DNA from 3 places in the Streptomyces sp. NPDC059452 genome. Region 1 is predicted to be linked to each of the others. Evidence: riboswitches for the same ligand, from Rfam matches in the RefSeq annotation. Region 1 holds a riboswitch; each other region holds the start of a gene.
What was found. Region 1 has a riboswitch for cyclic di-AMP ahead of ACFW9Z_RS33075 (peptidoglycan DD-metalloendopeptidase family protein). Riboswitches for the same ligand answer to the same signal wherever they lie in the genome.

Region 2: linked by a shared signal. The riboswitch ahead of ACFW9Z_RS19880 (transglycosylase family protein) and the one ahead of ACFW9Z_RS33075 (peptidoglycan DD-metalloendopeptidase family protein) in region 1 are both predicted to bind cyclic di-AMP.
Region 3: linked by a shared signal. The riboswitch ahead of ACFW9Z_RS25415 (M23 family metallopeptidase) and the one ahead of ACFW9Z_RS33075 (peptidoglycan DD-metalloendopeptidase family protein) in region 1 are both predicted to bind cyclic di-AMP.

Annotation. Positions count from the first base shown of each region.
Region 1 is NZ_JBHYVE010000039.1:45,923-49,186, forward strand. Features, by position in the region: gene ACFW9Z_RS33070 (SGNH/GDSL hydrolase family protein) at 1-38, opposite strand, end outside; gene ACFW9Z_RS33075 (peptidoglycan DD-metalloendopeptidase family protein) at 233-1,258, opposite strand; cyclic di-AMP (ydaO/yuaA leader) riboswitch at 1,262-1,422, opposite strand; gene ACFW9Z_RS33080 (tyrosine-protein phosphatase) at 1,834-2,646, shown strand; gene ACFW9Z_RS33085 (DUF6126 family protein) at 2,663-2,839, opposite strand; gene ACFW9Z_RS33090 (helix-turn-helix domain-containing protein) at 2,901-3,264, opposite strand, start outside.
Region 2 is NZ_JBHYVE010000014.1:101,310-104,573, forward strand. Features, by position in the region: gene ACFW9Z_RS19875 (transglycosylase family protein) at 93-1,220, shown strand; cyclic di-AMP (ydaO/yuaA leader) riboswitch at 1,513-1,712, shown strand; gene ACFW9Z_RS19880 (transglycosylase family protein) at 1,717-2,442, shown strand; gene eno (phosphopyruvate hydratase) at 2,801-3,264, shown strand, end outside.
Region 3 is NZ_JBHYVE010000021.1:19,953-23,216, forward strand. Features, by position in the region: gene ACFW9Z_RS25415 (M23 family metallopeptidase) at 239-1,282, opposite strand; cyclic di-AMP (ydaO/yuaA leader) riboswitch at 1,294-1,446, opposite strand; gene ACFW9Z_RS25420 (PP2C family protein-serine/threonine phosphatase) at 1,654-2,982, opposite strand; gene ACFW9Z_RS25425 (MerR family transcriptional regulator) at 3,125-3,264, opposite strand, start outside.

The DNA.
Region 1 (3,264 bases):
ATGATGTTCTGCTGCTGGGTTCTCGAATCGTCTGCCACAAGGCCATATCCTGCACCGTTCAATGTGACCTACGCGACCGTAATACGGGGTTGACGGGTGGTGAGATAGACCACCCGGTCAGATTTGGGTAAAGGCGGAATAAGTGGAGGGGCGGTGCGCCGCCGCGCACCGCCCCTCGATCACTTCATGCCGTCTCGATCACTTCACGCCGTCCGGAACGGCTGCCCCCGGGTCAGAGGGAGACGCCGTGCTGCCGCAGGTAGGCGACCGGGTCGACGTCGGAGCCGTAGCCCGGGCCGGTGCGGACCTCGAAGTGGAGGTGCGGGCCGGTGGAGTTGCCGGTGGAGCCGGAGAGGCCGATCTGCTGGCCGCCGGTGACGGTCTGCCCGGCGGAGACGCTCAGCGAGGACTGGTGGGCGTACTGGGAGTACATGCCGTCCTCGTGCTTGATGACGACCTCGTTGCCGTACGAACCGCTCCAGCCGGCCGAGACCACGGTGCCCGGGCCGATGGCGCGGATCGGGGTGCCGGAGGCGGCCCGGAAGTCGGAGCCGGTGTGGTAGCCGCTGGACCAGCTGGCGCCGGAGGCGCGGTACTGGGTGGTGACTTGGGCGTTGTCCAGCGGGGCGGTCCAGCCGGAGCCGGTGGACTCGGAGGAGCCGGTCTGCGTGGAGGTTCCGGTCTGCGCGGCGGCGTCCGACTCGTCGGCCGAGAGAACGTCCGCCTTCGGAGCAGCGGCCTTCGGAGCAGCCTTCGGGGCCTGCTTCGGCGCGGCCTGGGTGGCCGGCTGGGCCTTCTTCGGCGCGGCCTTCGGGGCAGCGGCCCGGGGAGCCGGGGCGGCCTTGTCGGCCTCCGAAGGAGCGGCGGAGCCGGACGCCTTGGCGCCGAGGGTGAGCTTCATGCCCGGGAAGATCAGGCTGGGGTTCTCGCCGACGGTGGAGCGGTTGTCCTGGTACAGCTTCTGCCAGCCGCCCTTGACCTGGTGCTCGGCCGCGATCTTCGACAGGTAGTCGCCGGAGACGACGGCGTACGTCTTCGGGGCGGTCTTCGCCTTGGCGGGCGCGGCCTGCGGTGCGCTCTGCTCGGCGGCGGCCGTGGCGGCCGCGGGCTTGACGGCGGGGGCCGCCTTCTCCGCGGCGTGCGCGCCGGTGGCGCCGATCAGCGGGAGGGCGAGTACGGCGCCGCCGGTGCCCGCGGCGACGACGCCGCGGTGGATCGGGCCGGACTTGGTACGACGGTGCTTACCCTTTGCGGGCATGGGGAAGTTCCTCTCCGGCGCCTGCGAGGTGAGCTGTCGGGTTCGGGCTGGAGATGCCCGGCCGCCGGACGGCGGCTTCACCCCGAGCCGGTCCGGATCTCTCCGGGCCGGCGGCTTACCTGGTTCCCCCGCTCCTGCCACACGTGAGTGGGTGGGTGCGAATTCCGGGCGGCGGCAGGATTAGGCGGTCCGTCCGGATTGACGGTGACCGTAAACGAGTGAGGACGACGGGAACAAGCCGTCGGTTGCCTACCGGAATCATCGATTCAATTCCGCTCCGGATTTCCCGTCACACTCCGTGGATTACGGATCTTGGCTTTCCGTACGGAGACCGGGAAACCGCCGGGCCCCATCCGCCACGGTCCGTCACGGATATGATCCCGCTCACCCACGAAATCCCATCTCCCCCATTAGCGGGGCATGTTCTGCGAAATGCACCAATACGGACATGCCGTCGGCGCCACTCCTGACACCCCGTCAGTGGACCGATGATTTCCTGACGAATCGATGTCGTATCGTCACGGGAGCGCCCTCGCCGGAGAGCAGCGCCGATTCCAGACATTCCAGGAGCTACCGTGACGCAGCAGGTGCCACAGGTCCCGCCGACCGAGACCGCACTGACCGGAGTCCGCAACTTCCGCGATGTGGGCGGCCTGCCCACCGGGGACGGGCGGCGCACCGCCTTCGGCCGGCTCTACCGCAGCGGCCACCTGGCGCACGCCACCGCCGAGGACGCGCTCTTCCTCGGCGGGCTCGGGCTGCACACCGTCTTCGACTTCCGCAACTCCGCCGACCACCGGCTCGACGGGTTCGACATCGAGCTGGCCGGTGTCCGCAATGTCAGCATTCCGCTCTCCGACCCGGCCGACGGCGCCGAGTTCTGGCGGCTGGTGCGCGACGGGAACATCGAGCAGCTCCGCTCGGTCCTGGCGGACGGCAAGGGCGCCGAGCGCATGATCCGTATGTACCGGTCGACCATCGTGGACCGCACCGCCGAGCACAGCCGCGTCCTGCACGCCCTGGCGGAGGACAGCGTGCCCGCCCTGATGCACTGCGCGGCGGGCAAGGACCGGGCGGGGCTGTCGATCGCGGTCTCGCTGCTCGCGGTCGGCGTCGAGCGCGAGGCGATCGAGGCGGACTACCTCAAGTCCAACGATCCGCACCGCCGGTACAAGGTGAAGCGCACGGACATGTCCGAGATCGGGATGTCCCCCGAGGTGCTGGAGCTCCTCAACCCGCTCTTCGGCGCGCAGCCCGAGTACCTCGCGGCGGCGTTCGCGGCCATCGACGAGACCTGGGGCACGACGGACCGCTATCTGACGCAGGGGCTGAACGTCTCCCCCGAGACGCGGGAGCTGCTGCGCCTGCGACTGCTCGACCAGGGCTGAGGGATCGGCCGGGCGGTCACTCCGCGCCCGCCACCACGAAGAGCAGATAGAGGAAGGCCGCGATCACGTGGCCGACCACCAGGTAGGCGAAGAGCCGGATCACGAGACCGCGCGGCATCCGGCGTTCCTGTGAGTCCTTCGCGGCCTTGGGGTGACGCGGACTCAGCGGGTCATAGTGTTCGGAATCGGACATGACGGTCCTCTCTGACGGCCTCGCGGCCGATGGGGCGAAGGGGTCAGCGCGGGTGGAGGGGTCAGCGCGTATGGAGGGCGTTGCCGAGGCAGAGCTCGGCCGCCGGGCTCTGGAGCAGGGAGTGGACGAAGAGCAGCTCCGCCCCGCTCCGGTCCAGGGCCGCGATCCGGTGCGGGGTGAGCGAGTCGAAGTGGGCGCTGTCGCCCGGGTCCAGATCGTGCACGGTCTCCCCCAGCGCGACCCGCAGCCGCCCGCCGAGGACGTACAGCCACTCCTCACCGGGGTGCACCCGGACCAGATCGCCCTGGGCGCCGTACGGGACACGGACCCGCAGCGCCTGCATGGCGCGGCCGGGACTGCCTGCCCGCCGGTACATCCAGCCGTCGGCCTCGGCGCCCTCGAAGGCGCCGCCCCGGACGATCGCG
Region 2 (3,264 bases), on a different contig from region 1:
GGAGTTTCCTGCGCCCGGCAGCGTCACGTTGAGTGCTCAACAGCTTCATGCTCCTCAGTTCCTGCTTGTCAGTCGCACGGAAGGCAAACCCCATGGGCTCCGCGAACGGCAGACACCGCCGCCCTCGTCAGGCACCCGCCATCGTCGTCGCCGCAGGCGTGACCGGATCGGCCATCGCCATCCCGCTCCTCGGCGCGACAGGCGCGAGCGCGGCCGAGGCCACCACCTGGGACCGGGTCGCGGAATGCGAGAGCGGCGGCATGTGGAGCGCCGACCTCGGCAACGGCTACTACGGCGGGCTCCAGTTCTCGCAGGAGACCTGGTCGGCGTACGGCGGCACCGACTTCGCGACCCGGGCCGACCTGGCCAGCCGGTCGCAGCAGATAGCCGTGGCCGAGAAGGTCCTGGCCGACCAGGGGCCGCAGGCGTGGCCGAGCTGTGCGGTGATCTCGGGCCTCGCGGTGGACGGCAGCCTGCCCGGCGTCGACCCCGGCACCGCACCCTCCACCGACCCCACCCAGGCTCCGACGACCGCCCCGGCGGACGAGGCGGATGAAAAGGGCGAGTCGAAGGTTTCGGGCGAGGCGGATAAGTCGGGCAAGACGGGCGAGGTAGGTAAGACGGGTGGGGTAGGTAAGTCCGGCGAGGCAGGCGAGACCGGCGGAGTCGACAAGGGTGGCAAGTCCGGCAAGTCCGGCAAGTCCGGCAAGGGTGACACGGTCGACCCCTCGGCGAAGCCCTCCGCGTCACCCACCGCCGGGAAGAGCGGCGGGACCGGCTCCCCCGACGCCTCGCAGCCCTCCGCCTCCCAGGGCGCCGACCGCACCGGCGGCAAGCACCGGGGCGCCCCCGCCCCCGAGGAGGCCGGTGCGGTGGGCCAGGAGGACGGCCCCCGGGAGTCCGGCCGGCACGCCTCGCGCGGCGAAGGCGATGCGCGGGACTCCGGCGCGGTCACGGCGGGCGGGTACACCGTGCAGCCCGGGGACAACCTCTGGGCGATCGCCGACGCCCAGGAGCTCCCCCAGGGCTGGACCGGCCTGTACGAGGCCAACAAGGACCTTCTGGGCTCCGATCCGGACCTGATCCTGCCCGGTCAGAGCCTGGATCTGGGTCTGGGTCAGGACGCGGAAAAGGGTGCGGACAAGGGCACGGGTGAGGGCGCGGGCGAGGGTGCCGGGAAGGGTGCTGCGGAGAGCGTCGAGGAGCCTTCCGCCAACTGATTCAATTAGGAAAAACACCCCCAAAATCACGGGTAGTTCAGAGGCCTATGTCCACTTATGCGTAAGTGAGACATGGGTCTCTTTGCTTCAACTGGCGTGTTGCGTCCGCTCGATCGGCGCAGATCCCCTCCGACCTGCGGAAACGATCCGTCAGGGTAAGCAAGTAAGCGCCGATTGGCCCAGTATGTCCGTCTTTGAATGTGGGGGTCGCCTGTGTTTACGGTCGGAACCGCTCGCACCGCGGGCCCCGTCGACCGTCACGCCGAATCCTGCCGTCGGTCGAAGGGAACAGACGCGTAAAGCGCCGTAGGCAGGAGCGGGGGACCCAGGTAAGCCGCCGGGTCCGCACGGCCCCTTCGAAGTCGAAGTCGAAGTCGAAGACGGGGACGTACGGGACCGGCTAGGGGTGAAGCCGCGTGCAAGGTCACGCGGCCGGGCAACTCATTGGCCCGAACCCGACAGCTCACCTCGCAGGCGTCGGTGAGGAGATCGTTCCATGCTGCTGAACAGCAAGGGCAAGCACCGCCGCCCGTCCAAGGCCACCCGTCTTGCCACCCTGGCGGGCGTCACGGGTGCCGCCGTCGCCATCCCGCTGATGGGCGCGACCGGCGCTTCCGCCGCCTCCGTCTCCACGTGGGACGCCGTCGCCCAGTGCGAGTCCGGCGGCAACTGGTCCATCAACACCGGCAACGGCTACTACGGCGGGCTCCAGTTCTCGCAGTCCAGCTGGGCCGCCGCCGGTGGTACGCAGTACGCCCCCCGCGCCGACCTGGCCTCCAAGGACCAGCAGATCGCCACCGCCGAGCGGCTTCTCGACATGCAGGGTCCGGGCGCCTGGGCCTGTGCCGGTGCCGGCGGTCTCACCAACGACGGTGTGGACCCGGGTGTGAACACCGGCTCCGGCCAGTCCGCGAGCAAGCCGCAGCAGGCCCCGCAGGCGCAGCCCGAGCGCAAGGCCGAGCAGCCCACCACGCGCAGCGAGCAGCGCACCGCCCCGGCCGCCCCCAAGGCCGAGAGCTCCAAGAAGACCGTCACCACCCCGACCGGTGAGAAGGTCCAGAAGGGCGACGGCGAGTACAAGGTCAAGGCCGGCGACACCCTCAGCAAGATCGCTGAGAAGGAGGGCGTCAAGGGCGGCTGGGCCAAGCTCTTCGAGCTCAACGACGACATCGTCAAAGACGCGGACCTGATCTTCCCGGGTCAGCAGCTCCACCTGAAGTAGCAGCCGGCTCTCCTCCCCGGAGGGAGGGGGTCCGGCGGCTCCCTCCCTCGCACGGCTCCCCGGCCCGGCGCGCTCACCCCCCGTGCGCGCCGGGCCGGGGTCTTTCCGCGAGGAAGCCCAGGGGGATGCGTTCACCGGCGGATGAGAATGAGGGGGGATTCGTTCACCTCTTGTCGCCAGCGCGTGTTACCGGCCAGTAGATTTTTGGAGTTTTGTCCCGTCATGCAGGCCCTTGGGTCCTTTTTCGTCCCAGGAGACGGGCGGTCGTCCGACTGATGCGGCCGGGCCGGTTAGGCTCGTGTCGCAAGGCCACAGTGACCCTGCACAACCAGTGTCAGATCCCAGAAGGAGATGCCTCGTGCCGTCCATCGACGTCGTCGTAGCCAGGGAAATCCTCGACTCCCGGGGCAACCCCACGGTCGAGGTCGAGGTTGGCCTCGACGACGGCAGCACGGGCCGTGCTGCCGTTCCGTCCGGCGCCTCCACCGGAGCGTTCGAGGCCGTTGAGCTTCGCGACGGTGACCCCAACCGCTACCAGGGCAAGGGCGTCGAGAAGGCCGTCCTCGCCGTCATCGAGCAGATCGGCCCGGAGCTCGTCGGGTACGACGCCACCGAGCAGCGCCTCATCGACCAGGCGATGTTCGACCTGGACGCCACCGAGAACAAGGCCTCGCTCGGCGCGAACGCCATCCTCGGTGTCTCGCTCGCCGTCGCGCACGCCGCCTCCGAGGCGTCCGACCTGCCGCTCTTCCGCTACCTCGGTGGCCCGAACGCGCACCTGCTGCCCGTTCCGATGATGAACATCGTGAACGGCGGCTCGCA
Region 3 (3,264 bases), on a different contig from region 1:
GGTGGCGGATCCCGGTATTCCACCCGCTCGCCCGTACACGCCCGCGCGCGCGACGCAGGCACTCGCAACGCGCCCGCACAGACCGGCAGCCCTGACGTCGGGGGGTGAGCGTCAGGGCTGCCGGGGTTCTGGGTGGTGCCGAGGCTTCTGGGTGGCACCGGGGGTTCTGGGTGGTACCAGGGTTCTGGGTGGTACCGGGGTTTCTCTCCGGTACGACGACGAACGACGTACCGGGGTCTCAGACGTTGAGGCCCTTGCTGTTCAGCCAGGCGATCGGGTCCATGGCCGAGCCGCCCGCGGTGCGGACCTCCAGGTGGAGGTGGACGCCGGTCACGTTGCCGGTCGCGCCCATGCGGCCGATGGTGTCACCGGTGCTGACCTTCTGGCCGACCGAGACGTCGATCGAGGACTGGTGCGCGTACCAGATCTCCGTACCGTCCTCCAGCTGGAGGACCGTTCGGTAGCCGTACGAACCGGACCAGCCGGCCGACGTGATCGTGCCGCTGTGCACGGCCTTGAGCGGCGAACCGGCCGCCCCGGCGAAGTCCGTGCCGGTGTGCTGGCCGGACGACCACATCGCGCCGGACTGGCCGTAGGTCGAGGTGATCGTGTACCCGGAGGCGGGCAGGGTGAAGCTGGCGCGGAGCTTGGCGAGGCGTTCTTCCTCGGCCTTCTTCGCCGCCGCTTCCTCCGCCGCCTTCTTCTCGGCGGCGGCCTTGGCCTTGGCTTCGGCCTCCGCCTCGTCCTGCTGCTTCTTCGCGTCGGCGGCGGCCTTCTCCGCGGCCGCCTTCTCCTCGGCGGCCTTGGCCTCCGCGTCAGCGCTGGCCTGCTGCTGTTCGGCCTGCTGGAGGATCCGGGCGCGCAGGGCCTCGCCCGCGTCGGTCGTGCCCTCCTCGGCCTCGGCGGCCGTGAGGCTCACGGCCGTGAGCGGCGCGGCGACCGGCGCGGCCTCCGCGGGCTCCTCGGACATGAAGGCCCCGACACCGGGAAGGGACTTGGCGTCGGGGAGGTTGTCCACGATGGAATCGGGAAGGGAGATGGAGACCGGCGGCTTGCTCTGGGCGGTGGCCATGCCACCCGCACCGACGGCCGCTATGACGCCGACCCCGAGGACGGTGGAGCTACGGGCGAGGCCTCGCTGCTTGGCCACGCGGTGCTTGCCGCGCACGGGACGGATGGACTCCGCGGTGGGGTTCCATTCCTCCCACGTCCGCTCCGGGCCACCGAGACCGTCGGCAGTGAAGGGTGACGGGGCCTCAGGGGCAGGGTTGTTGGACGCCACGTGGGCGCACTCCTTTCCTTCCTTCTCGCCTACCGGGTTAGCTGACGGGTTCGGAGCAGGAAGGTCTCCTACGGGCCCCTCCGCCTCTCACGAGACGCAGGCGTCCGATTCACCCCATGTAGGTGGTTCCCCGGTTCCCTTGCGGGATTCGGCGCTCGCGCACGGCGCCGTCTCTGACGACGGCTGGGACGACCGCGCTGCGTTATCGAACGTTAATAGACAGGCGGGCCCGATTCCAAGCTGTTCCTGTTGATCATTAACGGCTTCGACGGGGATTTACCACCCACAAGCGGCCCGAATCGGACGACTTGACGACCCCTCGCCCACACCTCTTTTTCTGATGGTGTGTCAACTGTTATGCGGAGTGGTGCTCATCGGTCACGCACCGTGTCATCGCCCCGGCCGACGATCTTGACCGTCGTCCGCCGCGGCGGCTGCCCCTCCGCCGGCCGGCTCACCGCGAGCAGCGCCATGTCGTCCGTGGACCGGCCTCCGGTGTGCAGCCGTACGTCGTCGGTGAGCGCCGAGAGCAGTTCCTCGGGGCCGGGGAAGATCCGGCCGCGCAGCCGGGCCGCCGGATCGTAGAAGGCCCCGTTCGCGTCCCGCGCCTCGGAGAGGCCGTCCGTGAAGGCGAGCAGCGTCGACCCCGGGGGCATCTCCCACTCGTCGGACCGGTCGGGCCACACCCCGAGGTCCATCCCCAGCGGCATCGCGGGCACACTCGGCGCGAGGACCTCCAGGGCCCCGTCCGCGTACAGCAGGATCGGCTCGGGGTGGCCTCGGTTGACGAGCCGCAGCGAGGCCGAACCCGGCGGGATCTCGGCCAGTACGGCGGTGATGAACCCCTCCATGGCGTCCAGCCCGTACCGCCGCGTCCCCTCCCGTGCCAGCGCCCGCTCCAGCCGCTGCGCCACGCCCTCCAGGGACCGCTCCTGCTCGGCGGCCTCCCGGAACGCGCCGATGATCACCGCCACCGCCTCCACGGCGTCCAGCCCCTTGCCGCGTACGTCCCCGACGACCAGGCGTACGCCGTACGGGGTGTCCGCCACCGCGAACAGGTCCCCGCCGACGAACTCGTCCGCCTGCGCCGCCTCGTACCGCGCGGCCACCTGGAGCCCGCCGATCCGCTCCGCCGGGGTCGGCAGCACGGCCCGCATGGCGGTCTCCGCGATGACCCGGGCCGAGGCCAGCTGCTCGTTGCTGCGGCGTACGACCCCGTTGATGACGAGGGCCAGGGCCGCGGCGGTGAGCACGGTGATCATCTCGATGACCGGGACGACCTCGGTGGACGTACCGTCGGAGAGCCGCATCGCGATGACGGAGAGGACCGAGGCCACGCCCGTACGGATGGTGCTGGCGAGCGAGAAGAAGGGCGCGGCGATCAGCGGCGCGGCCACGAACAGGGGGACGGCGGTGAAGTTGGGCGGGGCGATCGAGTCGAAGAGGAGCCCGCCGCCGATCAGCAGCACCGGCAACAGCCGGACGAACCGCCGGGTCCCGCGGCTCTGCGCCACCACCGGCTTCCCCCGCCCGGTGGCCCCGGACTTCCCCCACCCGGCGGACCCGGACTTCCCCGGCCCCGCGGACCCGGACTTCCCCGGCCCGGCAGAACCGGACTTCCCGCGCCCCATGGCCCCGGACATGCCGCGCCCCGGGACGCCGAAGCTTCCCGTCACGCGTCCGCGCCCCTTCTCCGCCATCCCCACCTGTGCACTCCTGCCCGGTCCGGCCACGGCTGCGGACGGTACCGCGCCCCGTCCAGGCTTCCCGGAGCCGCGCCGTGCGGCGACTCGTCATCGGCCAAATAGGGGGAAGCGGTCCAGAACGCCGCGCCCTCCGCGGTCAGTCGGAGAGCCGCCGTTCCGCGTAGATCGTCAGTGCATCCCGTACGAAGGCGGCGGTGCCGTCTCCGTAGCGATCGTAGTTCTTTCCGAAACGCGGGTCGGCGACATACATCTCGCCGAGCCCGATCACGTACGAGC